DNA from 3 places in the Micromonospora sp. TSRI0369 genome. Region 3 is predicted to be linked to each of the others. Evidence: riboswitches for the same ligand, from Rfam matches in the RefSeq annotation. Region 3 holds a riboswitch; each other region holds the start of a gene.

Evidence for each region. Region 3 has a riboswitch for cyclic di-AMP ahead of AMK25_RS04735 (C40 family peptidase). Riboswitches for the same ligand answer to the same signal wherever they lie in the genome.
Region 1: another riboswitch for cyclic di-AMP. It lies ahead of AMK25_RS27480 (coiled-coil domain-containing protein); the one in region 3 lies ahead of AMK25_RS04735 (C40 family peptidase).
Region 2: another riboswitch for cyclic di-AMP. It lies ahead of AMK25_RS02460 (coiled-coil domain-containing protein); the one in region 3 lies ahead of AMK25_RS04735 (C40 family peptidase).

The regions. Positions count from the first base shown of each region.
Region 1 is NZ_LIVU01000011.1:104,854-114,886, forward strand. Features, by position in the region: gene AMK25_RS27455 (redoxin domain-containing protein) at 1-24, opposite strand, end outside; gene AMK25_RS27460 (BON domain-containing protein) at 84-758, opposite strand; gene AMK25_RS27465 (hypothetical protein) at 938-1,342, opposite strand; gene AMK25_RS27470 (STAS domain-containing protein) at 1,776-2,135, shown strand; gene AMK25_RS27475 (SRPBCC family protein) at 2,177-2,713, shown strand; gene AMK25_RS27480 (coiled-coil domain-containing protein) at 2,710-3,786, opposite strand; cyclic di-AMP (ydaO/yuaA leader) riboswitch at 3,792-3,923, opposite strand; gene AMK25_RS27485 (cation diffusion facilitator family transporter) at 4,067-4,981, opposite strand; gene AMK25_RS27490 (HelD family protein) at 5,076-7,193, opposite strand; gene AMK25_RS27495 (alpha/beta fold hydrolase) at 7,318-8,223, opposite strand; gene AMK25_RS27500 (carbonic anhydrase) at 8,372-9,001, shown strand; gene AMK25_RS27505 (hypothetical protein) at 9,039-9,368, opposite strand; gene AMK25_RS27510 (DUF3145 domain-containing protein) at 9,700-10,033, shown strand, end outside.
Region 2 is NZ_LIVU01000001.1:498,691-508,723, forward strand. Features, by position in the region: gene AMK25_RS02415 (YciI family protein) at 89-451, shown strand; gene AMK25_RS02420 (RNA polymerase sigma factor) at 448-1,698, shown strand; gene AMK25_RS02425 (CsbD family protein) at 1,763-1,936, opposite strand; gene AMK25_RS02430 (heavy metal translocating P-type ATPase) at 2,004-4,256, opposite strand; gene AMK25_RS02435 (hypothetical protein) at 4,274-5,254, opposite strand; gene AMK25_RS02440 (heavy-metal-associated domain-containing protein) at 5,289-5,495, opposite strand; gene AMK25_RS02445 (metal-sensitive transcriptional regulator) at 5,576-5,875, shown strand; gene AMK25_RS02450 (SHOCT domain-containing protein) at 6,000-6,209, shown strand; gene AMK25_RS02455 (YibE/F family protein) at 6,373-7,665, shown strand; cyclic di-AMP (ydaO/yuaA leader) riboswitch at 7,820-7,950, shown strand; gene AMK25_RS02460 (coiled-coil domain-containing protein) at 7,955-8,980, shown strand; gene AMK25_RS02465 (carbonic anhydrase) at 9,041-9,700, opposite strand; gene AMK25_RS02470 (helix-turn-helix transcriptional regulator) at 9,860-10,033, shown strand, end outside.
Region 3 is NZ_LIVU01000001.1:951,927-961,959, forward strand. Features, by position in the region: gene AMK25_RS04685 (LysR family transcriptional regulator) at 1-320, opposite strand, end outside; gene AMK25_RS04690 (VOC family protein) at 407-802, shown strand; gene AMK25_RS04695 (GNAT family N-acetyltransferase) at 812-1,318, shown strand; gene AMK25_RS04700 (dihydrofolate reductase family protein) at 1,297-1,908, opposite strand; gene AMK25_RS04705 (hypothetical protein) at 2,006-2,404, shown strand; gene AMK25_RS31765 (hypothetical protein) at 2,590-3,333, opposite strand; gene AMK25_RS04710 (hypothetical protein) at 3,633-4,352, shown strand; tRNA gene AMK25_RS04715 (tRNA-Gly) at 4,432-4,505, opposite strand; gene AMK25_RS04720 (zinc metalloprotease) at 4,774-5,766, shown strand; gene AMK25_RS04725 (pyridoxamine 5'-phosphate oxidase family protein) at 5,838-6,383, opposite strand; gene dcd (dCTP deaminase) at 6,462-7,040, shown strand; gene AMK25_RS04735 (C40 family peptidase) at 7,105-8,136, opposite strand; cyclic di-AMP (ydaO/yuaA leader) riboswitch at 8,150-8,287, opposite strand; gene AMK25_RS04740 (N-acetylmuramoyl-L-alanine amidase) at 8,526-10,033, shown strand, end outside.

The sequences.
Region 1 (10,033 bases), on a different contig from region 3:
GATCAGCCCGTTCGGATCACTCATGCCTCCCACCATGGCCGGCACCCGGGTGAGGCGGGCTCACCCGGGCGGGGTGGTTCGGCTCAGCGCACGACGAGGTGGTTGTGCACCTCCCGGATGCCGGGGGCGTTCCACACCACCCGCTCGATCTCCGCGCGTTCGCCGGCCGAGTGGACCTGCCCGCCCAGCACCACGGTGTCGCCGTGCACCCGGACGTCGACGGTCTCGGCCTCGGTGGCGGCGTTGCGCGCGAGCGCGTCCACGATCCGCTCGGCCAGGTCGTGCCCGTCGGCGCGTACCGCCGGGCGCACGGCGATCCCGTTGCTCACCCCGCGTACGCCGGTGAGCCGGGCGACCGAGCGTTCCGCGGCGCGCCGCTGGTACTCCCACTCGACGTCGCCGTGCAGCGTGACCCAGCCGTCGGAGACGGTCACCTGGAGCGTCTCGACCGGTACGAACGCGTCCCACTCCAGCGCCCGTACGGCCGCGACGGCGATCTCCGGATCCTCCCGCCCGGCGGCGGTGGCGATCTGGACGAAGAGGTCGTTGGCGACCGCGCGGACCCGGGCGGCCCGGTGCGCGGCCCGCTCGGCGGCCCACTTCTTGGCGTAGCTGTCCACCCGGCCGGTCAGCGTCACCACGCCCTCGGTGACAGTCACCCCGATCTCGTCCGGGCCGACCCGGGGTTCCCAGGTCAGTTCGTCGAGCACCGCGGACTGGATGTCCCGGTCGGTACGCGTGATCGTGTCGGTGGCCATCCGGCTTCCCCTCCCGTCGACGGCGGCGCGGGCACGCGGTCCCGCACCCGCGATCCTGCGCGTGTCCCGGGTGAGCCACCCTCACCCGGTCCGGGTGAGGGGGAGGGGGAGCGCACCACGCAGCACGGTGGCCGCCCCGGGGAGTACCGGGAGCGGCCACCGTGCCGGTCGGGTGCGGGTCAGCCGTCCAGGCCGGCCGGGGAGTTCGGGCGGTCCACGTCGACGAACTCGATCTCGTCCGCGGCGCGGTCGCGGCTGCCCGCGGCGCGCGCGGCGGTGCCGGCGGCCCAGCCGATCGCCGCGCCCGCGAGCGCCGCCGCGATCAGCAGCGTCCAGGGCAGCGCGGGCCGGCGCCCGGCCAGCGCGTCGAAGGCGAGCGTGGCCCGCCGGCGCGCCTCCTCGGCGGCGGAGCCGACCAGGTCGGTGGCGTCGTCGGCGAAGCCGGAGGAGTTGCGGCGGGCGGCGCGGGTGGCGTCGCGCACGCTGTCACCGGCGGAGCCGGCCGCGGAGAGCAGGTGCTGCCACGCCTGGTCGGCGACCCGCTCGGCCTTGCCCCGGCGGTCCAGCAGGTTGGATCCGAACATCGTTCTACCTCCTCGGGTGCCGAAGGCCGGCGGCCACTTCGGACTCCGGTGTCCATCCGGCGCGTCACGGGTTGACTCCCCCGGGCAGTGCCCAGCGCGCGGCGGCGGCAAACCCACAGTGGGGCGCGGGCGGCTACCAGGCTTTCAAACCGGGACGAACCACCCGAACGCGCCGAGAGCGGGGTGTCGGCGCGAGGTGCGCGCGCCCGCTACCCTGGTCGGCGGATCGACGGGTCCGACCGGCCGTACGGCTGGCCGTGGCCCGCGTAGAAGGGGAAACTGGAACCCGGAGGTCCGGATTGGGTGCGCCCAGGTGTGCCCAGTTCGCGAATTGCTCATCCCGGGGGGTGGCGACCGGGCCGTTGGAGGAATACTCTCGGTCGCGGCCCGCGTACTGATGAGGCGCCCGTCAAGGGCGAGTGGAGGTGCTCGCGTGAGCCTGTCGATCGTGAAGTCGGTGCGGCCGGGTGGTGTCGTCCAGATCGCGCCCCGTGGGGAGATCGACGTCGACACCGCGTACGAGGTGCGGGAAGCGATCGCCGAGGTGCTCGCGAAGGGCCGTCCCGCGCGCATCGAGCTGAACATGCGGCTCGTCACGTTCATCGACTCGGTCGGCATCAGCGCCATGGTGGCCGGCTTCCAGACCTGCGAGGTCAGCGGCGTCAAGCTCGTGGTCACCGAGCCGAGCCGGTTCGTGCACCGGCAGCTCTGGGTGACCGGCCTGCTCGGCCTCTTCGGCGCTCCCGAACCGTGGTTCGCCGACGACACCCCCGAGGTGCTGCCCGGCGCCTGAGCGCCCGCTCGCACCCCCTCCGGCCAGGGACCTTCTACCCGTTGCCAGCCCGGCGTCCGTACGGGACGATCGTCGCGACGTACGACGGCGAGGGGGCCCGCTTGCAGAGCAGCGACAGCTTCAGCTACACCGTGCAGGCCCGGTGCAGCCGGGCCGACGCGGTGGCACTGCTGGGTGACCTCAGTCGCCAGGGCGAGCTGCATCCGCTGATCGTCCGGGTCCGGCAACTGCCGGCCCGGCCGGGCGCGCTCGCCAGCTACGCGATCACCGACCGGCTGCAACTGGGCCCGCTGCACTTTCCGGTCACGTACCAGGCGGACGTGCTGGTCGCGAGCGAGGACGAGGTGGTCACGGTGGCCCGGCAGCAGCCGGCGACGACGGTGCGCAACCACACCCGGCTGCGCGACGAGCCCGACGGCACCGTGCGCATCGACGTGGAGATCACGCTGACCGCGCCGGCGCCGCTGTTCGGGTACGCGTTCCGCCAGGCCCGGGCGGCTCACCTGAGCCTGGCGGCTCGTCTCGGCGCGACGCTGGAGGGCCGGCCCGATCCGGCCGGCCCTCCGGGAGCGCGCTAGTACACCGACAGGTGCACGTGGTTGGTGTGATCGCTGGACGGGTCGCCGTTGCCGCCGCTGTACGCCTTCCACCCGCTGCTGGGCAGCCAGATCTGCTTGAACCAGATCACGTAGAGCACGGCGAGCGGGTCGGCGTTGCGTACGAAGTACGCGGCCAGGTTGTTGCCGTACGTCCGGTCACCGCCGCTGGCCACGCCGCCGAAGCCGTTCTTCTGGGCGGCGAAGTCGCAGGCCCGCCCCTTCGGGTGCTCGCCCGAGCCGCTGGGCCGGTGGCACGAGACGTACCGGGTGAAGCCGGCCGCCTTGGCCTGCTGCAGCGCGTGCAGCGTCCGCGGGGTGATGCAGCCGTTGGCCGGGGTCGGGTCGTTGACGCTGCACGACTCCGCCGGCCACGAGCCGTCCGAGTTACGCGGCGCCGGCTTCGCGTTCTTGTTGGAGGTGCCCTGGACGCTGCCGCCGCCGCCACTGCTGCTGCGGGACGCCCTGTCGTTCGCCACTTCGAGCGCGCGCTCGGCCTGCTCCTTGCGCTTGCCCATCACCGCGACCTGCTTGCGTTGCTCGCGGATCTCGGTGTCGAGCGCGGCCCGGGTGCGGGTGGCCTCGTCGCGGGTGGCGATCAGCTCGCGCACCGTGCGGTCCTCGTGCGCGGCGACCTGTCCCAGGGTGGCGGCCCGGTCCATGAAGCCCGCCGGGCTGCTGCTGTCGAGCAACGCCGCGGCGGTGCCGAGGCGGCCCGCGCGGTATGCCACCCCGGCGATCTCGCCGACCTTGGCGTCGCGTGCGGCCAGTTCGGCGCCGACCGTCTTGAGCTGGTCGTTCAGCTGCTTCTGGCGGTTTACCGACTGGTTCAGCGCGGCCTTCGCCTCCAGCCAGCCCTTGCTGGCCGCGTCGAGTTGGGCGCGCAGCTCCGGCGTGCCGCCCTCGTCGTCGCCGGGTGCGGCGGCGAGCAGGGCGGTCCGGGGCGCCGCCGAGGCGGGGGAGGCCGGAACGGTCGCGACGCCGAGAGTCAGCGTCGCGACGAGCAGGGCCGCCAACCGGGCGGCCGTCCGTCGTACAGGTGCCACTGGGGGCATTCAACACGTCCTTCCGTCAACCGCCGACCGGGTTAGCTGACGGGTTCGGGACGGAAGATCCCTACCGCTGACGCGGATGCACCCCACGTACGTGGTTCCCCGGCTCGCCCCTTCGGGCGATTAGGCGACGGCCACCCCACCTGCGCCGGTGACGCCGGTGGCTGCGGCCGCGACCGAGCCTACCGGCGCGGCCCGGGCGCGGCTCCGACGCGTGGTGCCGCATGGCGGGGCAAAACCGACATTACTGTACAGCAGCCACAGTGATTTAAGTCTGTCCTAATCACCACTCGGTCTTTCCGCACACGCCCGCGGACGCTCCGGGTTCGACCTGCAACGTGGCGTGATCGATGGAGAAGTCCTCGTGCAGCGCGGCCCGCGCGGCGGCAAGCACCCCGCCGGGGTCGACGCCGGGGTCGGTGGTCAGGTGCGCCGAGGCCACCTCCATCCCGGAGGTGAGCGTCCAGACGTGCAGGTCGTGCACCTCGGCCACGCCGGGGACCGCGGCCAGCCGGTCGTGCACGGCGGTCACCTGCAGGTGTTCCGGCGCCGCCTGCACCAGGATGCGCACCGCGGCCCGGCCGAGCCGCCAGGTGCGCGGCAGGATGAACAGGCCGATCCCGACGGCGACCAGGGGGTCCGCCCACCACCAGTCGGTGACCGCGATGACCAGCGCCGCGGCGATCACGCCGAGCGAGCCGAGCAGGTCGCCGAGCACCTCCAGGTACGCGCCGCGCAGGTTGATGCTCTCCTTCGACCCGGCCCGCAGCAGCGCGAAGGCGACGATGTTGGCGAGCAGGCCGAGCACCGCCACCACGAGCATCGGGCCGGCGAGCACCTCCGGCGGCTCGCCGAAGCGGCGTACCGCCTCGACCAGGACGTAGACCGCGACGGCGCCGAGCAGCACGGCGTTGGCGAGTGCGGCGAGCACCTCCAGCCGGTAGAGGCCGAACGTGCGCTGCGGGTCGGTGCCGGCACGCCGGGTGGCGGTGATCGCCGCGAGGGCCATGCCGATGCCGAGCACGTCGGTGAACATGTGCCCGGCGTCGGAGAGCAGGGCGAGCGAGCCGGTGGTGAAGGCGGCCACCGCCTCGACCACCATCAGGACGGCGAGCAGCGCGAACGCGGCCCATAGGCGGCCCCGGTGGCGGTGTGCCGCGTTGGCCACCGCACCGCTGTGGTCATGACCTGCGCCCACGCCAACACCCTCCCTGCCGCGTACCGGCCGGGCCCAATGTATGTTCACATCGCTATGTATGCAAGTGAACTGTGGGTGGTGCCGGCGCGCCCACTCACCCCACCGGGTCGAGCGTGGTGAGGCGCTGGGTCGCCCGGGACAGCGCCACGTAGAGCGTGCGCACGCCCGACCCCGGATCGGCCCGGATCTCGCTCGGCGCCACCAGCACCACGCCGTCGTACTCCATGCCCTTGGCCTGGAGGCTGGTCACCACCTGCAGCCGGCCCGCGCCGCGCGCGCCCAGCCAGCTGGCCACCTCGTCCCGGCGCGGCACCGGCGTGATCACGCCCACAGTGCCCTCCACCTGTCCGAGCAGCGCCTCGGCCGCCTCGACGGTGGCCGCCGGCAGCTCGGCGGCGGGCACCACGCGCTCGACCGGCGGCACGCCGGTGGACCGGACCGCGTCGGGCAGCGGCAGATCCGGGTAGAGCCGGCGGATCTCCGCCGCCGCCACCGCGAAGATCTCCGCCGAGTTGCGGTAGTTGGTGGTCAGCTCGTAGCGGTGCCGCTTGCGCCGGCCCAGCGCCTGGTCCCGGGCCCGGTCCAGCTCCTGCGGGTCGCCGGTCCAGGCCGTCTGCGCCGGGTCGCCGACCACGGTCCAGGAGGCCAGCCGTCCCCGCCGGCCCACCATCCGCCACTGCATCGGCGAGACGTCCTGCGCCTCGTCCACCACCACGTGCGCGTAGTCGCGGTAGTCGGCCGGACGCTCCCGGGCCGCCGCCCGGGCGGCGCGCTGCCGATCGGCGTACGTGCTCAGCTCGCGCACGCCACCGGCGAGCTGGTACCGGTCGCGCTTGGGCCGGGCCCGCTGCACCGGCTTGCCCAGCAGCGCGTCCAGCTCGTCCAGCAGCGCGATGTCCGCCACCGTCAGACCGTCGGTCGCGAGCGTGCGGTACGCCTGCCCGAGCAGCCGGATCTCGGCCGAGGAGAGGATCCCACCGGCGTAGCGGCGCAGCCGGTCCGGACGGGCCAGCCAGTCCAGCACGTGCCGCGGGTGCAGCCGTGGCCACCACGCCTTGAGGAACTCGCGGAACTCCGGCCGCTCGATGATCTCGTCCTCGAACGCGGGCTGCTCCGGCAGCCGGCCCACCCGCAGCGTGCGGGCCTGCGCGTAGAGCGCGGCGAGCACCGCGTCGAACGCCGCCCGGCGTACCTCGTTGCGGCGCGCGCCCCGGGCCAGAGTCCGGTCCCGGATCGCGTCCAGCGCCTGACGCTCCAGGCGCAGCAGCTCACCCCGGTACAGCAGGCGCAGCTCGGCCGGGGAGTCCGGCACCGCGTCGCGTACCGCGCGCTCCAGCACCCGGCGCATCCGCAGCGAGCCCTTCACCGCCGCCACGTCCGGCGGGTCGGTCCGGGACGCCGACAGGCCCGGGAACAGCGAGCCGAGCGAGCGCAGCGTGGCGGTCTCCTCGCCCAGCGAGGGCAGCACCGAGGCGATGTACTCGACGAACACGCCGGACGGGCCGACCACCAGGATGCCGCCGCCGGCGTACCGGGCCCGGTCGGAGTAGAGCAGGTACGCGGCCCGGTGCAACGCCACCGCCGTCTTGCCGGTCCCCGGGCCGCCGGAGACGATCGTGACGCCGTTGCCGGGGGAGCGGATCGCCTCGTCCTGCTCGCGCTGGATGGTGGCGACGATGTCCCGCATGCCCCGGCCGGTGGCCCGGGACAGCGTGGCCAGCAGCGCCCCGTCGCCGACCACCGCCATCTCCGGCGGCGCGGCCTCCGGGTCCAGCAGGTCGTCCTCGATCCGGGTGACCTTCTCCGAGGCCGACTGGATCGTGCGCCGGCGCACCACGCCGCGCGGCTCGGCGGGCGTCGCCTGGTAGAACGCGGCGGCGGCCGGGGCCCGCCAGTCCACCACCAGCGTCTCCGCGTCCACACCCCGCACACCCAGGCGGCCGACGTGCAGCACCTGCCCGGTACGCAGGTCCAGCCGCCCGAACACCAGTCCCTCGTGTTCGGCGTCGAGCACGTGCCGGCGCTGGGCGGCGTGGAAGACCATCGCGTCCCGCTCGACCAGCGCGCCGAAGTTGCCGACCCGGGCCAGCTGGTAGCCCTCCCGCTCGGCGTCGGCCGCCGACCGGCGCAGTTCGGCCAGCCGGGCGTACACCCGGTCGAGGTGGCGCTGCTCGGCGGCGATCTCCCGGTCCAGCGTGGTCTGGTCGGTCAACGCGGGCGCTCCTGTGGTCGGACGGCACGACGGGCTGAATGAGGGTACGGGCCCTCGGCAACCGCAGTGCCGGGGCATGCCGTCCGCGTGGCGTACGTCAGTGCCGTCCGGGAGCGGGAGACGCTCAGAGGCGGGCCGCGGGGCGGCCGGTCAGCACCCGGTCCAGCACCCCGGCCACGGCGTCGTTCACCTGGTCCGGGCGCTCCATCATCAGCATGTGGCCGGCGCCCGGGCACACGGTCAGCTCCGTGGTGGGCAGCGCCGCCGCGATCGACTCGGCGCACGGTGGCGGGGTGAGCCGGTCCCGGTCCCCGACCAGCGCGGCGGCCGGCAGCCCGCCGAGCGCGGCGAGCGTCTCCAGCCGGTGCTGCGCCCCGATCGAGGCGCGGAACCCGCCGATCGAGCGCAGCGTGGCGCGGGCCACCGCCGAGGTGACCAGCCGGATGTCCGCCGGGTCGCAGCGGTCGCCGAACAGCATCCAGCGGATGCTCGGGCGCAGCGCGCGCAGCAGCGCGTGCGGCGGCCGCCAGCCGCCGCACCGGGCCAGCACCCCGGCGCCGGTGGTCTCGGCGAGCCGGATCAGCCGGGTGATGCGGGGGGAGAGGCCGTAGACGGTGTGCGTGTGACCCTCGGCGGTGGTCGAGACGAAGACCAGCCCGGCGGTACGCGCGGCGAACCGGTCGGGGTGGCGGTGGGCGTACTCCATCACCGACATGCCGCCCATCGAGTGCCCGACCAGCACGACCGGCCCGGCCGGGGCGATCTCGTCGAGCACCGTGGCCAGGTCGTCGCCGAGCTGGGCCAGCGTGGCGTCCCGCAGCGACAGGCAGCTCGACCGGCCGTGGCCGCGCGCGTCGTAGGTGACCAGGCGGACCCGGTCGCCGAAACGTTCCCGCATGTCGGCGACCTGGCGGTGCCAGCTGCGCCCGTCGAGCGTCCAGCCGTGCAGCATCACCACGGTGACCTCGGCGTCGACCGGACCGGTGACTGTCACGTGCAGGCGTACGCCGTCCGGAAGCCGCAGTTCCATGTCGTCCACCCCCGAGCCGTCCGGTTTGCGCCACCAGGTGTCCCGGCGGTGACACCGGCGTTACCCGTCATGACACCACGGCAACCGGGGCGGGGAGAAGATTCGCGTCCGGCCCCACGGCGGCCGGATCGGTGACCAGGCTGGGGGCATGCCGTCCGCCGCCCGCAGTCCGCGCGCCGCGCTGGCCGAGCTGCTCGCCGGCAACCGTCGCTTCGTCAGCGGCCAGCCGGTGCACGGGCACGACGTCACCGCTGCCGCCGCCGTGGCCTCCGGCGACCAGCAGCCGTACGCGGTGGTGCTGGGCTGTATCGACTCCCGGGTGCCGCTGGAGGCGATCTTCGACCAGACGTTCGGTTCGATCTGCGTGATCCGTACCGGCGCGCACGTGCTGGACCGGGCCGTACGCGGCTCGATCGAGTACGTGGTGGGGCAGCTCGGCGTACGCCTGGTGATGGTGCTGGGTCACGAGCGCTGCGGCGCGGTCGGCTCGGCGGTCGAGGCGCTGCGCACCGGGCGGCGCCCCGGCGGCGACCTCGCGTACGTGGTCGACCGGATCGCCCCGGCGGTCACCGACGTCGGCGTGGACGAACCGGACGCGCATCCGCTGGCGATCCGCCGCCACGTCCGGCGCACCGTGGCAGCGCTGCGCTGTGACGATCGGCTGGCCGCTCCGGTGGACGCCGGTGAGCTGGCAGTGGAGGGCGCGCTCTACGACCTGGCCACCGGCGAGGTGACGCTGCTGCCGCAGGAGCAGACGCGAAACCGCCCGCCGGAGTGATCCCGGCGGGCGGTTTCGGTGGTGCGGGTGAGGGCGCTCAGCCCTCGAAGACGCCGGCCTCGACCAGGCGCTTCTCGGTGGCCTCCCAGCCGTGCCCCGGGTGGGCCGCGGCCAGGCCGTTGATCTCAGCCCGGATCTTGGCGGCGTGGCCGGCGGCGGCCAGCACGCGGATCTCCTCGACGAAGGCCTCGGAGTCGGTGCGCAGGTGCGCGGTCTTGCCGTTGGTCAGGTTGCGCACGTAGGCGTGCTTGCCGCCGTTGAGCGGGATCAGGTACTTGAACTCGCCCAGCACGCTGAGGGCGCCACCCTGGCCAGCCTGGCCGGCCCGGACGGACGCGCGCGCGGTCTTAGAGGTGTTGCTCGCCACGGAGGTACTCCTTGCAGACGTACGGTGGGGACGGAAGGCCGTCCGGGGGCTGTGCGAGTGACGCCCGGGGTGAGCGCCGGCCCGCGAAGATGTACGGCGGCACAGAGAACCGCCCAGAGAACTGTACACGACCACGACACCTGGCTGGTCGTCGCGGCGTCAGAGGGCACAACCGGCTCCACCTCCCGGGTATTTCCCGCCGGTTGGGACCGGCGAATTTTCCGATTCGCTGGCGCACCACCAGTCACACAGGTCATCATGTGTGTCCAGGTACCACTCGGTAGGACGAGGTCGTAGGGGAAGACGCACCTCGGCTCACCGGGAGGTCACCGTGCCAACGCGTGGCGTCGTATACGTCCACTCGACCCCGCTCGCCGTGTGCTCGCACGTCGAGTGGGCGATCGCGCGCGTCCTCGCCGCGCCGGTCAACCTGCACTGGACGGCGCAGCCCGCCGATCCGGGCGCTCGTCGCGCCGAGTGCGGCTGGACCGGCAGCCCGGGGACCGGCGCGGAGCTGGCCGCTGCCCTCCGGCAGTGGCCCATGATCCGTTTCGAGGTCACCGAGGAACCCAGTCCCGGCGTCGACGGCGAGCGCTTCATGTACGTACCGGGCCGCGGCCTGTTCCGGGCCGCCGTCGGCGCGGCCGGTGACATCCAGCTCGGCG
Region 2 (10,033 bases), 450 kb from region 3:
TGATGTCGGTTCGGGCGGACCGGCTCCGACCCGTCTGCGAGGCGCCACCGACGGTGGCCCCGGACCCGAGGAGTGACCCGTGAAGTACATGCTGCTGATCTGGAACCGGCCCGGCTTCGTGGAGGAGCTGTCCGAGGCGGAGCGCAACGCGATCTTCGGCGAGGTCGACGTGATCATGAAGGAGCTGACCGAGTCCGGTGAGCTGGTCGGCGGTGAGGCGCTGGCGCACCCGTCGCAGGCCCGGACGGTACGGCCGGCGGCTTCCGGCGGCACCGAGATCACCGACGGGCCGTTCGTGGAGAGCAAGGAACAGTTCGCCGGCTACCTGACTGTCGACTGCGAGACCCCGGAGCGGGCCGCCGAGATCGCCGCGCGCTGGCCGGACGTGCGGCACGGTTTCGGCGTGCTGGAGGTGCGCGCGGTGATGGAGCAGGCCGGGACGGAGATGTGACCTCACCTGCGGTCGAGGACCTGCTGCGCACGCTCGCGCCGCAGGTCCTCGGCGTGCTCGTGCGCCGGCACGGCCAGTTCTACGCCTGCGAGGACGCGGTCCAGGAGGCGCTGCTGGCCGCCGCCGTCCAGTGGCCGGAGCAGGGCCTGCCGGACCACCCCCGCTCGTGGCTGGTCACCGTCGCCACCCGCCGGCTCACCGACGAGTGGCGCCGTGAGCACGCCCGCCGGGCACGCGAGGTCGCGGTGGCGGTCCGGCAGCCCGCGTACGCGACTGTCGCGCCGCCCGCCGACGAGGAGCCGCCGAGCGGGGACGACACGCTGAAGCTGCTGTTCCTCTGCTGCCATCCGGCGCTGCCGGTCAGCGCGCAGGTGGCGCTCACGCTGCGTGCGGTGGGCGGGTTGAGCACCGCCGAGATCGCCCGCGCGTACCTGGTGCCGGAGGCGACCATGAGCCAGCGGATCCGCCGCGCGAAGCAGCGGATCGAGGCGGCCGGCGCGCGTTTCACGCTGCCTTCGCCGGCCGACCGCGACGAGCGGCTGGGCGCGGTGCTGCGCGTGCTCTACCTGGTCTTCAACGAGGGGTACGCGGCGTCGAGCGGCGAGGCGCTGCACCGGGCGGAGCTGACCGCCGAGGCGATCCGGCTGGCCCGGGAGCTGCGCCGGCTGCTCCCGGACGACGGCGAGGTGGCCGGGTTGCTGGCGCTGATGCTGCTCACCGACGCGCACCGGGCGGCGCGTACCGGGCCGGACGGCGAGCTGGTGCCGCTGGCCGAGCAGGACCGCGGCCGGTGGGACCGGGCTGCGATCGAGGAGGGGGTGGCGCTGGTGACCGAGGCGCTGACCTGGTCGTCGCCGGGGCCGTACCAGGTGCAGGCGGCCATCGCGGCGGTGCACGCGGAGGCCCCCTCCGCGGCGACCACTGACTGGCCGCAGATCGTCGCGCTCTACCGGGTGCTGGCCCACATCGCGCCGAATCCGATGGTCACACTCAACCAGGCGGTCGCGGTGGCCATGGTGGACGGTCCGCGCGCCGGGCTCGCGCTGCTGGAACCGCTCGACGCCGACGGCCGGACCGCCGGCCACCACCGTCTCGCCGCCGTCCGCGCGCATCTGCTCGACCTGGCCGGGGACCGGGCGGACGCGCGGGCCGCGTACCTGGCCGCCGCGCGGGCCACCACCAGCCTGCCGGAGCGCCGTTACCTCCAGGCCCGCGCCGCGCGCCTGACCGGTGACCGGCCGCGCTGAGGCGGGCCTGGACAGCACGCCGGGCCGGCCCGAGGGCCGACCCGGTGGGTGTGCGTCGCGTACGTCAGCTCTTGAAGGCGTCCTTGATCTTCTCGGCGGCCTGCTTGAGCTTGGCGCCGGCCTGGTCGTTGCGGCCCTCGGCCTCCAGGCGCTCGTTGTCCGTGGCGCGGCCGACGCCCTCCTTGACCTTGCCCGCGGCGTCCTGGGAAGTGTTGTCGATCTTGTCGTCGAGACCCATGATGACCTCCACTGATGCGATTGCCTGACGACAACTGGTTACCCCGTCGGCCGCCCGCCCAATCCCCTCACCCGATCGGGCGGAAACGCCGCAGCCGCAGACTGTTGCCCACCACGAAGACCGACGAGAAGGCCATCGCCGCCCCGGCGAGCATCGGGTTGAGCAGCCCGGCCGCCGCGAGCGGCAACGCCGCGACGTTGTAGGCGAACGCCCAGAACAGGTTTCCCTTGATGATCGCCAGCGTGCGCCGGGAGAGCCGGATCGCGTCCACAGCCGCGGTCAGGTCACCCCGGACCAGCGTCAGGTCGGCGGCCTCGATGGCCGCGTCGGTGCCGGTGCCCATGGCCAGCCCGAGGTCGGCCCGGGCCAGCGCGGCGGCGTCGTTGACCCCGTCGCCGACCATCGCGACCACCCGGCCCTCGCCCTGGAGCCGCTCGATCACCGCGACCTTCTCGGCGGGCAGCACCTCCGCGATCACCTCGTCGATGCCGACCTCCTCAGCGACCGCCCTCGCCACCGTGGCGTTGTCGCCGGTGAGCAGCACCGGTGTGAGCCCCAGCTCGCGCAGCCGGGCGACGGCCGTCCGGCTGGTCGGCTTCACCGCGTCGGCCACCGCGAGCACGCCCCGGGCCCGCCCGTCCCAGCCGGCCAGGATCGCCGTCCGGCCCGCCGCCTCCGCGCCGGTCGCGGCCCGCGCGACCTCCTCGGGTACGTCGAGACCCCGCTCGCGCAGCAGCCGCGCCCGGCCGACCACCACGGTCCGGCCCTCGACCGTGCCGGTCACGCCGAGCCCTTCGGCGTTGGCGAACTCGCCGACCGGCGGCAGCGGCCCGGCCTCGGCCGCGCCCTCGGCGACGGCCCGGGCGATCGGGTGCTCGGAAGCGGCCTCCAGCGCCCCGGCCACCCGGAGCAGCTCGGCGGCGTCCTCGCCGTCGGCGGGCAGCACCTCGGCCAGCGCCATCCGGCCGGTGGTGACGGTGCCGGTCTTGTCCAGCACCACGGTGTCGACCCGGCGGGTGGACTCCAGCATCTCCGGCCCCTTGATCAGCACACCGAGCTGCGCGCCGCGTCCGGTGCCGACGAGCAGCGCCGTCGGCGTGGCCAGGCCGAGCGCGCACGGGCAGGCGATGATCAGCACGGCCACCGCGGCGGTGAACGCGGCGGTCGTACCCGAGCCGGTGCCGAGCCACCAGCCGAGCGTGCCGGCGGCCAGCGCGATCACGATCGGCACGAAGACGCCGGAGATCCGGTCGGCGAGCCGCTGCACGGCCGCCTTGCCGGTCTGCGCCTGCTCCACCAGCCGCGCCATCTGGGCGAGCTGGGTGTCGCCGCCGACCCGGGTGGCCCGCACGACCAGCCGGCCGCCGGCGTTCACAGTCGCGCCGACCACCGTGTCGCCCGGCCCCACCTCGACCGGCACCGACTCGCCGGTGAGCATGCTGGCGTCGACGGCCGAGGTGCCCTCCTCGACCACGCCGTCGGTGGCGACCTTCTCGCCGGGCCGGACCACGAACCGGTCGCCGACCGCGAGCCGGTCGACCGGGACCTGGACCTCCTGGCCGCCGCGCAGCACCGCGACGTCCTTGGCCCCGAGTTCGAGCAGGGCGCGCAGCGCCGACCCGGCGGTGCGCTTGGAACGGGCCTCGAAGTACCGCCCGGCCAGGATGAACACGGTCACCCCGGCGGCGGCCTCCAGGTAGATGTTGCCGGCGCCGTCGCCACGGGTGATGTCGAGGCTGAACGGGTGCTTCATCCCGGGCATGCCGGCGTCGCCGAGGAACAGCGCCCAGAGCGACCAGCCGAACGCGGCGAGCGTGCCGAGCGAGACGAGCGTGTCCATGGTCGCCGCGCCGTGCCGCAGGTTGACCAGGGCGGCGCGGTGGAACGGCAGCCCGCCCCAGACCACGACCGGCGCGGCCAGCGTGAGCGAGGCCCACTGCCAGTAGTCGAACTGCCAGGCCGGAACCATGGCGAGCACGATCACCGGCACGGTGAGCACGGCGGAGACCCAGAGCCGCGTACGCGCGGCGCGCAGCTCGTCCACCGGCTCCCCGGCCGCTGCGGCCGCCTGCTCGGGCGGGGGCGGCACCACGGCGGTGTAGCCGGTCTTCTCGACTGTGGCGATCAGGTCGGCCGGCGCGATGTCGTCGGCGTACCGGACGGTGGCCTTCTCGGTGGCGTAGTTCACAGTCGCCTCGACGCCGTCCATCCGGTTGAGCTTCTTCTCGATCCGGGCGGCACAGGACGCGCAGGTCATCCCGCCGATCGCCAGCTCGATCAGGTTCGGCGCGGTGGGCAGCGCCTTTCCCGTGGCAGTCATCGCGGCGCCTCCGGCGCTCAACTGTGCCCGTGCCCCGGCGTGCCGTGTCCGGCGTCCGGGGTCGGTGCGGTGGTGGATGCCGGCGCGGTGGGCGCCGGCGCGGTCCGGTCGCCGGCCAGGACTGTGAACTCGGCCGTGTGCACCGCGTCGCCGTGCCGGAAGTCCAGGTAGAGACGGTACGCCCCGGCCGAGGGCACCTCCGCGGCGAACGTGATCGCCGGACCGGCCGGTGTGCGCCCGTCGCCGGGCGTGCCCTCCGGGTGCACGTGCAGGTAGGCAAGGTCGCCCTGCCGCAGCGCCACCAGGTGCCCGTACGCGCCGAGGTAGGGCTGCAGGTCGGTGACCGGCCGCCCGTCGCGGCTGACGGAGAGCGTGAGCCGGCTGGTCCGGCCCGGCTCCGGCGTGCCGGTCAGGGTGACTGTGTAGCCGTCGACCGTGGTGCTGGTGGCCGGTTCCGGCAGCGGACGGGCGGCCAGCTCACCGGGGACCGTGACGTCCAGGCCGAGCGTCAGCGGCTCGCCGCCTTCGGGCGTGAAGTCGGCGAACGCCCGCCAGGCCCCGGGGCCGTCGAGCGGGGAGGCGACCCGCCAGGTGCCGTCGCCGGCCATCTCCGGGTGGACGTGCCGGAACCCGGAGAGGTCCCGGCGGGCGACGATCAGGTGCATGCGCTTGTCGTGGGCCACCTCGAAGCGGGTGACCGGCGCGCCGTCCGGGCCGGTGATCCGGAAGGCGAACTGCCCGGCCGCCGCGGTGGCGGGCTGGAGCGTGTAGCCGCGTTCGGAGACGAGCAGCCCGCCGGGCAGGTGCGCGGCGGCGCCGCCCGCCTGGCTCTCGTCACCGTGACCGGTGTCGCCGGTCCCGTGGTCGCTGCCGCTGTCGTCGTGGCGGGTCTCGGCGGCCGGGGCGACGGGGTCGGCCAGGTTGCCGATCCCGTACGCCGCGCCGAAGACCGCCACGAGGCCGAGCGCGAAGCCGCCGAGCTTCGTCGCCGTATTCATGGTTTCTCCTCGTTCCCGCGGGTCCGTGGACCCGTCACGCACCGACGAGGTCGTAGCCGGCCTCGTCGACCGCCGCCCGGACGGCGTCCGCGTCCAGCGGGTTCTGACTGGTGACGGTGACCCGGCCGGTGGCCAGGTCGACCTGGACGTCGGTGACGCCCGGAAGCGCGCTCAGCTCGGTGCTCACCGACTTGACGCAGTGGCCGCAGGTCATGCCGCTCACCTGGTAGGTGCTCTCCATCTCGCCCTCCGATCCTATACCCCCTGGGGGTACTGTCGACACGTTAGCATACCCCCGAGGGGTACGCTATCCTCGTTTTCATGACCGCGCCGTCCAGCCCGACCCGGGGCTACACCGCCAGCAAGGACCAACTCCTCGCCCGGCTCCGCCGCATCGAGGGTCAGGTCCGGGGCATCGAGAAGATGGTCGAGGACGACCGTTACTGCATCGACGTGCTGACCCAGATCTCGGCCATCCAGGCGGCGCTGGACAAGGTCGGCCTCGGCCTGCTCGACGGGCACGCGCGGCACTGCATGCACGAGGGCGCCGCCGAGGGCCGGGCCGACGAGATGGCGACCGAGATGATGGCCGCCGTCGGCCGCCTGATGAAGCGCGGCTGAGGGGGACCTCCGGCCCTCGGAGCAGGGCACATCGACCCGACCCGACGCGCCCGCGCGGACGTACCGTCGAAGTGGCGGGCAGGCCGGCCCGGCGGACCCGCGGTGACGGACGGAGGGCGGCCCGATGATGTGGCAGAGCCCGATGATGGGCTGGATGTGGATCTGGTCCCTGCTGGTCCTCGCGGTGCTGGCGGGGCTCGTCTGGGCGGCCGTGCGGTGGACCGGCCCGCAGTACCTGGGCCCGACGACGGCCCGGCGCATCCTCGACGAGCGGTACGCCCGCGGCGAGATCGACGAGGACGAGTACCGGCGACGCCGGGCCGGCCTGGCCTGACCGCGCGGGCCGCGCGTCCCCGGCCACGGTGCCCGGGAGCGCTCAGCCGGGCTGCCTACCATGTCGGGGCGACGACCCGGACGTGGTCGACACGTCCGCGCCGGCCCGGTGACCAGACCGGTCCGGCGGACCAGGCGTCGCCGCGACCGTTGGGAGAGACGCCTTGGGTGCCGACCACACCCGCCCCGCACCGCCCACGCCACCGGGCGTACGGCGGCTGCTCGTCGCCGTCGTGGTGCCGCTGTTCGCGCTCACCGTGATCGCGGCGCTGGTGCTCTGGCCCCGGCAGGACCGGGAGCCGGTCGGCGGCGCGGACGTCCCCCGCTACCACGGCACCGTGACCCGGGTGGTCACCGAACCCTGCCCGCCGACCCCGGAGGCCCCGGAGGGCGCGGAGGGCGCGGGCGGCCCCTGCGGCACCGCGACCGTCACCGCCGAGCAGGGCCCGGACGCGGGCCGGCAGGTCGAGACGCCGCTGCCGGCCGGGCCGGGGGCGCCACGGGTCGAGGTCGGCGACAAGATCGTGCTGGTCGAGCTGATCGACCCGGCCGACCCGTCGGTGAAGTCCTACAACATCGCCGAGCACCAGCGCGGCACCCCGCTGATCTGGCTGCTGGTGCTCTTCGCCGCCGCGATCGTGGCGTTCGGGCGCTGGCGCGGGCTCGCCGCGCTCGGCGGCCTGGTGGCCAGCTTCGCGATCCTGCTCGGCTTCGTGCTGCCCGGCATCGGCGGCGGCCAGCCGCCGCTGCTGGTGGCGATCGTGGGCGCCGCGTTGATCATGTTCGTGGTGCTCTACCTGACGCACGGGGTCACCGCGCAGACGTCGGTGGCGGTGCTCGGCACGCTGGGCAGCCTGGTGATCACCGGCGTGCTCGGCCTGCTCGCCACGTCCGCCACCCACCTGACCGGCTTCGGCAGCGAGGACGCCACCACCCTGTCCATGTTCCGGGCCGACGTGGACCTGCACGGGCTGCTGCTGGCGGGCATCATCATCGGCTCGCTGGGCGTGCTGGACGACGTCACGGTCACCCAGGCGGCCACCGTCACCGAACTCGCGCACGCCAACCCGGGACTGTCCCGGCGGCAGCTCTACCGGGCGGCGACCCGCGTCGGCCGGGCCCACATCGCGTCCACCGTCAACACCATCGTGCTGGCGTACGCGGGCGCCTCGCTGCCGCTCCTGCTCCTGCTGGTCGCCGACTCCCGCCCGGTGAGCCAGATCCTCACGAGCGAGTTCCTCGCCCAGGAGATCGTCCGCAGCGCGGTGGCCACGCTCGGCCTGATCGCGGCCGTACCGCTGACGACCGCACTGGCCGCGATCGTGACCACCGCCGGACGGCGCGCGCCCGGCGCGGAGCCCGCGGAGCCGGCGGCCCCCGCGCCCCGTCCGCCGGCCGGACGCGACGACGCGCTGGAGGCGCTCGGCGGCGGAAGGAGTACGGAGGCGACATGGTGAGACTCCGCACGGTGACCATCGATTTCAAACGCGACGCTGGTCACGGCGGGCCACGGCGAAATCTCGCTATTGGTCGGCTTCCGGACGTAGATCCGCAGGAGTGCTGTCGGGTAACCTCGCTGCCGGTCACCGCCGAAGGCGCGCACCGGCGCCAGCGGTGCCGCCGCCCAATCGCCTACGGGCGAGCCGGGGAACCAGGTACATGGGGTGAATCCGCGCGAGCGGTAGGGGCCACTTCCGTCCCGAACCCGTCAGCTAACCCGGTCGGCGGCCGACGGAAGGGAACACTGTGACGCCACCCCTGCGCCGCTGGCTGACACCCCTGGTGGCCGTGCTGGCCTCGCTGGCAGTGCTGGCCGGGCCGAACGCGGCGACGGCGGCCCCCGCCGCCGCGGCCCCGAAGCCGTCCGGGCACGAGGAGGACGGCGAACCACCGCTCATCACCGAGGCCATCGACAGCGCCAACCGGAACTTCCTCCAGGCGAAGGCGAAGCTGGCCAAGTCGCAGGACCGCCAGCGGCGGCTGGCCGCCGAGGTGCAGACGGCACAGGCCGAACTCGAGGCGCTCAGCCCGCAGGTCAACCAGCTCGCCGCCCAGTCCTACCGGACCGGCCGGATGGGCGCGATGGCGATGCTGCTGGAGAGCAACTCGCCCGACTCGTTCGTCCGCCGCGTCAACGCCCTGGACGAGCTGAACCTCCTCAACGCGCAGCGCCTGGCCGCCATCAACGCGGTCAAGACCCGCGCCGAGCAGGCCAAGATCGCGCTCGACGCCGAGGTGCGCGAGCAGGAGAAGCAGAAGAACGCGATGGAGCGCGAGAAGGTGCAGGCCGAGCGCGCCCTCAAGCTCGTCGGCGGCCTCGGCTTCACCGGCGGCCTGGTCGACGCCACCTCACCGGTCGCCAAGATCGGTCCCGGCCGCACCGCCGACGGCGGCTGGAAGGCCGAGTCGTGCAGCGAGAACGACCCGACCACCTCGGGCTGCGTCACGCCGCGGACGCTGCACGCCTACAAGGAGGTCCGGCGCGCCGGCTATACGCGCTTCGTGGGCTGTTACCGGCCGGGCGGGCCGTGGGAGCACCCCAAGGGCAAGGCGTGCGACTGGTCGCTGCAGAACAGCGGCTTCGCGCCCTGGCACAACGACGACACCCGCAAGTACGGCAACGACGTGGCCGCCTTCCTCATCCGCAACGCCGACCGGCTGGGCATCTACTACGTCATCTGGAACCGGCAGATCTGGTTCCCGGCCACCGGCTGGAGTTCGTACAGCGGGCCGTCGAACCACACCGACCACGTCCACATGTCGATGCTCTGACCTGGACGCAGACAGAAGGGGCCGCCCGTGGGCGGCCCCTTCTGTCGTCCGGCGCCGCGGTCAGCCGGCCAGCGCCGCGTCCGCGTCCGCCGGCGCCGAGGGAGCGGGCAGTGGCGCCGGGACCTGCGCCACTGTCCGCACCTCGCCGCCGGAGAGCCGGTACGACATTCCCACCACCGTGCATCGGCCCGCAGCGACCCGCTCGGCCAGCACGGCGGACCGGGCCAGCAGCGTCTCCACGGTCTGCGCGATGTGGACGTCGACGATGCCGTCGAGGTCGTCGATCCCCTGCCGGGCGGCCCGCAGCAGGCTGGGCGAGACCGCGTCCACCACCGCGCCCAGGTGTCCGGCCGGCGCGGCGCCGGTGCGGACCCCCTCCCGGGCGGCCTGGACCGCGCCGCAGGAGTCGTGCCCGAGCACCACCACGAGCGGCGTACCAAGCACGGTGACCGCGTACTCGACGCTGCCGAGCACCTCGGGCCCGGCGGTGTGCCCGGCGGTACGCACCACGAAGAGGTCGCCGAGACCCCGGTCGAAGATGATCTCCGCCGCGAGCCGCGAGTCGGAGCAGCCGACGATCACCGCGAAGGGGTGCTGGCCGTCGGCCACTGCCGCCCGGTGCCCGGCGTCCTGATTCGGATGCTGCGGCACACCGGTGACGAACCGGTGGTTACCGGTGCGCAGTTCCGCGAGCGCCTGCTCCGGGCTTCTCGGCGTCATCTGCCTCACCTCGTCTACCTGGGGAACGACCAGGCCGTACGGCCTCACGACTTCACGGTCACACGACGTCTGGGGCACGTCAAGATTCGTGATACGCATTTCATACTTTCCCGTGCCGGGCCGCGTCCGATTCGGGTCGACCGCGTCGGTGGCCATAGCATGACCACCATGGCGACGACACCAGGTGAGGACGGGAGCCGCCGTAACTGGACCTTCCTCACCAATCACGGGCATGTGCTGCTGGCGATCGCGCGCAACCCCACCGCGCGGCTGCGGGACGTGGCCGACGAGGTGGGCGTGACCGAACGGGCGGCCCAGGCCATCGTCGCCGAC
Region 3 (10,033 bases):
AGCACCGGCGCTGTCGACTCGCCGACGTACGCCACCCGCAGCCCGCCGGTGAGCCCGCGACCGGCGTCCACGGCCCGCTGCACCGCCGCCTCGATGCCTGCCACCAGCGGGCGCATCTCCTCGGCCAGGCGGGCGCCGATCGGGGTGAGCCGGACGACCCGGCTGGTGCGCTCGAACAGCGGCGCGCCGATGCGGCGTTCCAGCTTGCGCACCACGTGACTGACCCGTCCGGTGCTCACCCGCAGCCGCTCGGCGGTCCGCCCGAAGTGCAGTTCCCCGGCCAGCGTCAGGAACGTCTCGATCTCGTACCGCTCCAGCACAAGGCACCTCCGTCGTTGCCCGTGAGTCAACGATCGTAGTGCGATCGGGGGTTGGTCCCGCCGCCGCGCCGGACCAGGGTTGACGCATGCGGAACGACCTCGTGACGGTGACCGGATTCGACCATCTCGTGCTCTCGGTGAGCGACGTCGAGCGCTCCCTCGACTTCTACTGCGGCACGCTCGGGCTGGTCCCGGTGCGGGTCGACAGGTGGCGGGCCGGCGAGGCGCCCTTCCCGTCCGTACGGGTCGACGCCGGCACCATCATCGACCTGGTCGAGGGCGACCCGACCGGGTCCAACGTGGACCACTTCTGCCTGGTGGTCGAGCCGGTCGACTGGCAGCGGGTGATCGACTCCGGGGTTTTCACGGTGCTGACCGGCCCGGTGCCGCGCTTCGGCGCGCGCGGCACCGGCACCTCGATCTACGTCCGCGACCCGGACGGCAACACAATCGAACTGCGTTCCTACCCGGCCGACGCCTAACCTGGCCCGATGCCGGAGCTGGAACGACTCGCCGCTCACCACGCACCCGCCGTCCTGCGGTTCGAGCGGGAGAACCGGGCGTACTTCGCCCGGTACGTACCCGACCGGGGCGACGACTTCTTCACCCGGTACGCCGCCCGGCACGCGGCCCTGCTGGACGAGCAGGACCGCGGAACCTGCCACTTCCACGTGCTGGTCGGCGACCACGGCGCCGTGCTCGGACGGTTCAACCTGGTCGACGTGGCAGACGGCAGCGCCGAGCTGGGCTACCGCGTGGCCGAGCGCGCCGCCGGGCGCGGGCTCGCCCGGGACGGCGTACGGCGCGTCTGCGCACTGGCCAGCACCGAGTACGGGCTGCGCCGGCTGGTCGCCTCGGCGGCACTGGCGAATCCGGCCTCCCTGTCGGTGCTCCGGCGTGCCGGATTCGTACCCGACGGTCCGGTGGAGCTGGACGGGGAGCCCGGCCTGCGGCACGTGCTCGACCTCGACATGCCCTACGCGGCCGCGTCCCCGTAGGCGGGCGCGCCGGCCGGCTCGTACGTCAGCTGCAGCGTGCCGTGGGCGTGGGTGACCGACTCGGTGAGCCGCAGCGCGCTCGGCACCGTCCCGTCGCCGAACAGGCGCTTGCCGGTGCCGAGCAGCACCGGGTACACCCACAGGTTGAGCCGGTCCACGAGGCCGGCGCGCAGCAGCGACTGCACCAGGTCGAGGCTGCCGATCACGTGCACCTCGTCGTGGCGGGCCTTCATCTCGGTCACCCGCTCGGCCAGGTCGCCGCTCACCAGCGTCGAGTTCGCCCAGGCCAGCGGCTCGGTGAGGGTACGGCTGGCCACGTACTTGGGCACGCCGTTGAGCAGCCCGGTGAAGGGGATGTCCGCGGGCGCCTTGGGCCAGTAGCCGGCGAAGATGTCGTACGTCTTGCGGCCCAGCAGCAGCGCATCCATGCTGCTCGCCCGCTGGAACATCACCGCGCCGGACTTCTCGTCCAGCAGCGGCATCTGCCAGCCGCCGTGGCTGAAGCCGCCGTCACGGTCCTCGTCGGGCTCGCCGGGAGCCTGCGCCACGCCGTCGAGGGTCAGGAACTCGGTCACGATCAACGTACCCATGGGTCTGCTCCTCCGGTTTTCGCCTCTTCCCCCGACAGACCCGGCTGCGGCCAGCGACTCATCGCTCCGCCCGCCCGCTCGATGGGATGATTCCGGGATGCCGTCTCCCGTGCCCCGGACCGTCAAGGCGGTCGACACCGCCACGCTCATCCAACTCGACACCCAGGCGATCGAGTACGGGTTCAGCCGCAATCACGGTCAGGGCTGGCTGGCGGAGCATGCCGCCCCGCACGCCCTGCACTACCTACGCCCGTTCCTGGTGCACAGGGCGGGCCGGCGGCCGGAGTTCGATCCGCACTGGCGGTGCATGCTGCTGCTGACAGTGCGCGACGGCCAGGAGGTCTTCTCGTTGCTGGACGTCTGGCCCGCTTCGTTCGACCGGCTGCCCGAGACGCTGGACCGGGCCGCGAAGCAGGCGGTAGCCGACCGCCTCAACCACGGGAACCTGCCGACCCAGGCGCAGTGGGCTCATCGCTTCGGTACGAACTTGACCTGATGGCCGTCCGGATCGCGGACCCACGCGTAGTGAAGCCGCCCGTCAGGCGAGTCCTTCGGCGGCACGACGCTCGTCGCACCCGCCGCCATCGCCAGGCCGGGGCCCTGGAATCCGGGCAACCGATCCTGCGGCCCGGTCTCGGCAGTCTCTCGTGGCCTCGGCCGGCCCCTGCCGTCCTCGCCCCGTCAGAGGCGTTGTCGCTCCGACCGTTCAAGGAGGCGCATGATGTGTCGAATCAGGTAACGTCGCGCAGACAAAAACGGACCGACCTTGCTCACCGGTGCTACATGGTCGCCTTGACTGATGCGCATCATCGCCGCTTTTCTTCCGGAAATCATCCTATCGACCAGGTCGCCTGACAACACGACTGTGGGTTCATCCACCGAGGGTTCGTTCCACTCGCGAAGGTCGTCGACCGCTGCCATGATTTCCTTACGCTCCTCGGTAGACCTTGCCAGGTCCACGGCTCGGCGTAGTTCGGCTTGCGCTTCTTCCGCCCTTACTCGATATGCGCTGATCACTCGCAACGCACTTAGCCGCGCGCTCGGATGGGAGAGGTAGCTCACGTACAGCTTGAGGTTGCTTTCCATAAGCTCTCGACACAGCGACAAGAGGTCGACTGCTCGTCCATGCCAATAGATCAGTTCGGGGTGGGCTGCTTCCCCGTTCCCGAGGGTCCCGAGCAGCGCCAGCGCCTCTTCAGGATTTGCGATCTCACGCCGCTCCAGGCGTTGCGCGATTTCGCGAATTGCATATGGCGTTGCTTCACAGACGTTCTCGTTCCAAGCAAGGTCGTGCATCAGCGACCTGAACGCTTTCGAGCGAACCTGCTTGTCGGGGGATGAGAGGTCTGCGAGCGTCGACGGAATGTGATCGGATCGCCCGACGAAGCAGGCGACATCTGACCAGCGAACCTCTTCCGAAGTCATACAGGCATGATCCCGCACCCCGCCAAGACTCCGCGAGGCGGCGGCTTCGACCAAGGGACCTCTCGGTGTTCGGCGGGCGTGTGTTCCAGAGCTAGGTGGCTGCAAAGCGGGCGGCCGATCTGGCAGGGCGCGGCAGATCCGGGCCTGATCTTGGCGGGACAGATGGCAGGCAGGAAGGCGCCGCCGATGGTTCGGCTGGGCAGCGTTGCGTTCTGGGTCATCAGCCGATCGGATGACCAAAGGCGATGATCGGCTATTTCCATGTGCGACGGACACCCTGCGGCGCTTAGGAAGGAGGCATGACCAACGAGGTGACCGTTCCCCTGCTTCCGTGCGCATCCATTGACGACATCGAAACGTTCTACGGAGTTCTCGGTTTCCGGACCACGTACAAGCAACGCAAGCCCAACGCGTGTGTGGGGGTGCAGCGGGAAGACCTGAATCTGCAGTTCTTCGAGATCCCCGGGTTTGACCCGGAGCAGTCCTATGGCTCCTGTCTCGTACTCACCGCAGACATCGAGGGGCTGCACCGGGCATTCGCAGCCGGCATGCGCGCCGCGTACGGCAAGGTACTGGTGTCCGGAACGCCGCGGATGACCCGGCCCAGGGCGCGGAAGAACGCCGACGGGTTGGGCGGGTTCAGCGTCATCGACCCGGGCGGCAACTGGATCCGCGTCTTTCGACACGCCGCCACCGCGCCCATGCCGGCCACCACGCCTGCCGGGCGGCTGGCCAAGGCTCTAGCGAATGCTGTCGTGCAGGCCGATTCCAGGGGAAGCGTCGGACAGGCCGTTCGGATCCTCGACAGCGCCTTGGCCCGCCCGCAAGCCGACGACGACCCGGTCGAGCAGGTAGAGGTCCTGGTCTACCGCGCCGAACTCGCGATGGTGCTGCACGATCCGAAGACTGCGGCCGAGATGCTGGCCCGCGCCCAGTCCGTCACGCTCACGGAAGACGAATCCGAAAGGGCAGCACCCGCGTTCGACAACGCCGCCGACCTCGCAGCAGCACTGCGGTAGCGGGCACGGCCAGGGCAAGAAGCGGCAGCAACGACTGAGGCCCCAGCCAGGAAACCTGTCCTGAGCTGGGGCCTCACGCTGGAGCGGGTGACGGGAATCGAACCCGCACTGTCAGCTTGGGAAGCTGATGTTCTGCCATTGAACTACACCCGCAGGCGGCACCACTCTACCTGAAGGTCACCACCCCCGTGCACTCAGGTACGCATGCCACCTCGGCGAGGTGGCGGCATCGGCGGGCGGTTGATCCCGCCACCTCCCCGAGCTGGAGTGGATCAAGCACGCACCGAGGTCGCCGGGCACGAAGTTGCACGTCGGCAACATATGGGCGTTCTCAAATGCGTCGATGAGATGTAACGTCTGCCCCACGTTTCCGCACCGGCGTGACACACCCCCTGGCACGCCGTCAGAAAGAGGTGGGCCCATGGGACTCCGTCCCAACCTGCTGACCCGGCGTACCGCCGGTGTCGCGACGTCGACCCTCGCGCTGCTGCTCAGCACCGCCGCCGTCGGCGTCGTCCCCGCTGCTTCGGCCTTCTCGGCCGCCCCGGCCGGCGTCTGCGCCGAGCCTGCTGACGCCCACGCCGACGAGCACTCGAACGCCCGCGTCGCGAAGGGCGGCAACGCCAAGCTCGACCCCAACCACCTGACCGCCAAGCAGGTCCAGGACCGGGAAGCCGACCTCGCCGCGGCGCAGCGCGAGCGGGCCAACTTCCGGGCCGGCGCCGTCACCCCGCTGGCCACCGTGACGATCCCGGTCGTCGTGCACGTCATCCAGGAGAACAGCACCCGGGCCGGCGGCAACATCCCGGACTCGATGATCAACCAGCAGATCACCGTGCTGAACCAGTCGTACGCGGGCTCGACCGGCGGCGCGGCCACCGCCTTCGGGTTCCAGCTCACGAAGATCAACCGGGTGACGAACCCGTCGTGGTACCCGATCGTGCAGGGCTCCTCCGCCGAGCGGTCGATGAAGACCTCGCTGCGCGTGGGCGGCAAGAACACGCTGAACATCTACCTGGGCGAGCTCAGCGACAGCCTGCTCGGCTGGGCGACGTTCCCGAAGCGCACGCTGGACAAGATGGACGGCGTGGTGGTGCTCAGCGAGTCGCTGCCCGGCGGCACGTCGACCAACTACAACCAGGGCGACACCGGCACGCACGAGGTCGGTCACTGGCTGAACCTCTACCACACCTTCCAGGGCGGCTGCTCCGGCTCGGGCGACAGCGTCTCCGACACCCCGGCCGAGGCGTCCCCGGCGTACCAGTGCCCGACCGGCCGTGACACCTGCTCGACCGCCGGCAAGGACCCGATCACCAACTTCATGGACTACACGTACGACTCCTGCATGTACCAGTTCACCGCCGGCCAGGCGAGCCGCATGCTCACCGCGTGGAACGCCTACCGCGCAGCCTGACCTCTCGCACCACGTACCGGTGCCGGTCCTGTCCTCGGACGGGGCCGGCACCGCTCGTTTCGGGGCTGTGGTCAGGCGGCCGGGCGGCGGGTGTCGAAGCCGTGCCGGCCGCGCCGGCCCTCCGCGGCCACCGGCTCACGCCGGGCCGGTTCGGCACCGAGCGGGTCGAGCCACACCCGCACCTGCGGCGGGGCGGCGCCGGGCTGAGCCACCGGGTCGCGCCGGGTCAGCATCGCCGCCTCGACTGTGAACTCGAACAGCCGCCAGTCACCCTGCGGCGACGCCCGCGCGATCCGGGCCAGGTGGGCCACTGTGGCCGGGTCGGTCACCGGCCGCGCGCGCCCCGCGATGTACGCCTCGTCGTCGCTCTCCTCCGGCGGGAACGAGTGCAGCGCGTAGCGGCCGTCGCGTTCGAGGTCGCGGCGCTTCGGCGAGTCGATGACGAAGCACCAGAGGCCGTCGTCGGTGATCACCGGGGAAACCGGGTGGACGCGGGGGCCGCCGTCGGCGCGGACCGTGGCGAGGTAGCCGAAGCCCGGCCCGTACTGCTGCATCAGGAGGCGGATCTCGTCGGCGAGGCGGGGCTCGTCGGCGGCGAATTCGGACCAGGAAGCCATGCGGACATCCTATCGAACACGTGTACGAAGATGTAGTGCGACACGCAGGTCACCCATACCGGTCGCTATGGTGTTCCGATGCTGCTCTCCGACCGCGACCTGGTCTCCGAGATCAAGGCCGGCACGCTTGCGCTGGAGCCCTTCGAGCCCACGCTGGTGCAGCCGTCGAGCATCGACGTACGCCTGGACCGGCTGTTCCGGGTGTTCAACAACCATCTCTACACACACATCGATCCGTCGGTCCAGCAGGACGACCTGACCTCGATGGTGGAGGTGCCGGAGGGGCAGCCGTTCGTGCTGCACCCGGGCGAGTTCGTGCTCGCCTCCACGCTCGAGGTGATCTCGCTGGGCGACCAGCTCGCCGGCCGGCTGGAGGGCAAGTCGAGCCTGGGCCGGCTGGGTCTGCTGACCCACTCGACCGCCGGCTTCATCGACCCGGGCTTCTCCGGTCACGTCACGCTGGAGCTGTCGAACGTGGCGAACCTGCCGATCACGCTCTGGCCCGGCATGAAGATCGGCCAGCTCTGCATCTTCCGGCTCTCCTCGCCGGCCGAGCACCCGTACGGCTCGGCCGTCTACGGCTCGCGCTACCAGGGGCAGCGCGGCCCGACGCCGAGCCGGTCCTGGCAGAGCTGGCGCACCTGGCCGACGCGCTGACGCCGACCGCAGTTGTTAATAGGGGCCCCCTCCTCTACCGGAGGCGTTAAGAGGGGGCCCTTCCTTACACCCGGCCGTAGCTGTTGATGTCGCCGTCGTCGACCCGCTTCATCGTGATGGGCTTGCCGGACTGGGAGGCGTGCACCACCCACCCGTCCCCCACGTACATCGCCACGTGGTGCAGGTCGCTGTAGTAGAAAACGAGGTCACCGGCGCGCAGGTCGGCGCGGCTGATCCGTTTCGTCACGGCGTGCTGCTGGCGCGCGTTGTGCGGCAGCGAAACCCCGCCCTTGGCCCAGGCCGCCAGGGTGAGGCCCGAGCAGTCGAAGTGGTCCGGGCCGGCGGCGCCCCAGACGTAGATCTTGCCGATCTGGGCGCAGGCGAACTTCACCGCCGCTCCGGCCGGGCCGCCGGGGTAGCCGGCCGGGCAGGGTGCCGGGCGCAGCGGGCCGCCGCCACCCTTGCCGTACACCTTGAGCCGCAGCTTCTGCAGCTTGGCGATCTCGGCGTCGATCTGCTTCTTCTTCGCCGCGAGCTGGGCCTCGGTGCGCGCCAGCCCGGCGATCATCTCGTCCAGCGGCTTCTTCTTCGCCGCCAGCTCGTCGCGCAGCGCGGCGACGGAACGCACCTGCTCGTGCTGCCGGTGCGCGAAGCGGTCGAGTAGTTCCAGGCCGTTGACCAGGTCACCGGGCGAGCGGCTGCCGAGCAGCACGTTGACTGTGGAGAGGTTGTCGCCCTTGTAGGCGTCGGCGGCGAGGCCGCCGACCTGGCCGAGCGCGGCGTCCACCCGGGCCTGGAGGGGTGCGATCTGCCGGCCGAGCGCGTCGGCCTGCTTGCGCCGTGCGGCGAGCTGCTCGCGTACGGCGTTCACCTGTTCGATGACCGGTTCGAGCTTGTTCCAGTCGCGGTCGATCTGGGCCTCGATCTCGGCGACCGAGGGCTCGGCGTGTGCCGCAGTCGCGCCGCCGGTCAGAACGACGGCGGTGCCGACCAGCGCGGCGAGGGCTGTGGTGAAGCGGGACCAGCGGGAACGCGGCGCGACGCTGGACCGGTCGACCGACCGGTTCGACGACGGCCGCGGGGCATGGAGTGCCACCGGGCGTCCGTACTCCTTCTTCCGTACCGCCTACCGGGTTAGCTGACGGATTCGGGCGGGAAGGGAGCCGCCCTACCGCAGCAGCGCTGCGGATTCACCCCAGGTACCTGGTTCCCCGGCTCGCCCGGAGGCGACTCGGCGGTGTCGGACCGTCACCGACCGGGTTGGACGGTGAGACGTGCGGCCGACGATTCACCAGAGTAGGGACCACCGTTATCGATCCGCAACTTCCAGCGCCGTGACACTCCGTACGCGATGCGATGCCCCACCCCGCGCGGAGGTGAAATTTTCTTTCACCGCTGATTACTCACTGGAAAGGTATTGACCATCACGGGTGTGCGGAGTGAGGGTGGGAATGCAGTGACCCCCATCCCTGTCCAGGAGGTTCGATGCACCTCTCCGCCCTGCCGTCGGGCAGACGGATACTGCTCGCCGCCGCCGTGGCCACAGCCACCGCGCTGGCGACGACCGGCCCCGTGACCGCCGCGCCGGACACGTCCGCGCCCGCGAGCGACCGGCAACAACAATACGCCGCCGCCGCGGCAGAGTACGGCGTGCCCCAGAACGTGCTGCTCGGTGTCTCCTATCTGGAGTCCCGCTGGGACACGCACACCGGGCAGCCCAGCACCAGTGGCGGCTACGGCCCGATGCACCTGACCGATGCCGCGCACATCCTCGCCACACCGGGCAGCGCCCACGTCGACGAGGACGAGGACCCGCGCGGCGACGACTCCCGCCCGCTGAAACTCGACCCGGCCACGGCCGCCGCGCCGAAGCGGGAGACCCCGTTGCCGAGCGCCTCGCTCCAGACGCTCGACGCCGCCGCCACGCTCACCGGGCTCGACGCGGGCACGCTGCGCACCGACCCGGCCGCGAACATCCGCGGTGGCGCGGCGCTGCTGGCGTCGTACCAGAAGGCTCTGGGCGGGCCGGTCGGCGCCGGCACCGACCCGGCGGCCTGGTACGCCGCGGTGGCCCGCTACTCCGGCGCGGACACCGCCGACGCCGCGGCGGCCTTCGCCGACGAGGTCTACGACCAGCTCGGCCAGGGCGCCACCCGGACCACCGACGACGGCCAGCGGGTCACGCTCGCCGCCACCGCCGCGAAGCCGGACCGTTCCCGGCTGGCCCGGCTCGGCCTGCGCAACGCCGAGCGGCCGGACGGGCTGGAGTGCCCGGTCCGGCTGGCCTGCGAGTGGATTCCCGCGCCCTACGAGCAGCTCAGCGACGACCCGGGCGACTACGGCAACCACGACCTGGCCGACCGGCCGAAGCAGCAGAAGATCGAGTACATCGTCATCCACGACACCGAGGGCTACTTCGGCCCGAGCGTCGACCTGGTGAAGCGGGCCGACTACCTGGGCTGGCACTACACGCTGCGCTCGGTGGACGGCTACATCGCCCAGCACATCAAGACCAAGGACGTCGGCTGGCACGCCGGCAACTGGTACGTCAACGCCAAGTCCATCGGCCTGGAGCACGAAGGCTTCGCCGGCCAGGGCACCTGGTACACCGAGGCGATGTACCGCACCTCCGCCAAGCTGGTCCGCCATCTGGCGCTGAAGTTCGGCATCCCGATGGACCGGCAGCACATCATCGGCCACGACAACGTGCCCGGCATCACCGCCGCCAACGTGGGCGGCATGCACTGGGACCCGGGGCCCTACTGGGACTGGTCGCACTACTTCGACCTGATGAAGGCGCCGTTCCGCGGCACCGGCACGGCGAAGACCGGCCTGGTCACCATCGACCCGGACTTCGCCACCAACCGGCCCGCGTTCACCGGCTGCAACCAGCAGCCGCCCGGCGTCCCGACGCCCCGGCCGCCGGCCGAGCCGTGCCCGTCGCGCGGTTCTTCGGCGGTGGTCCTGCGGACCGCGCCGAGCCCGGACGCCCC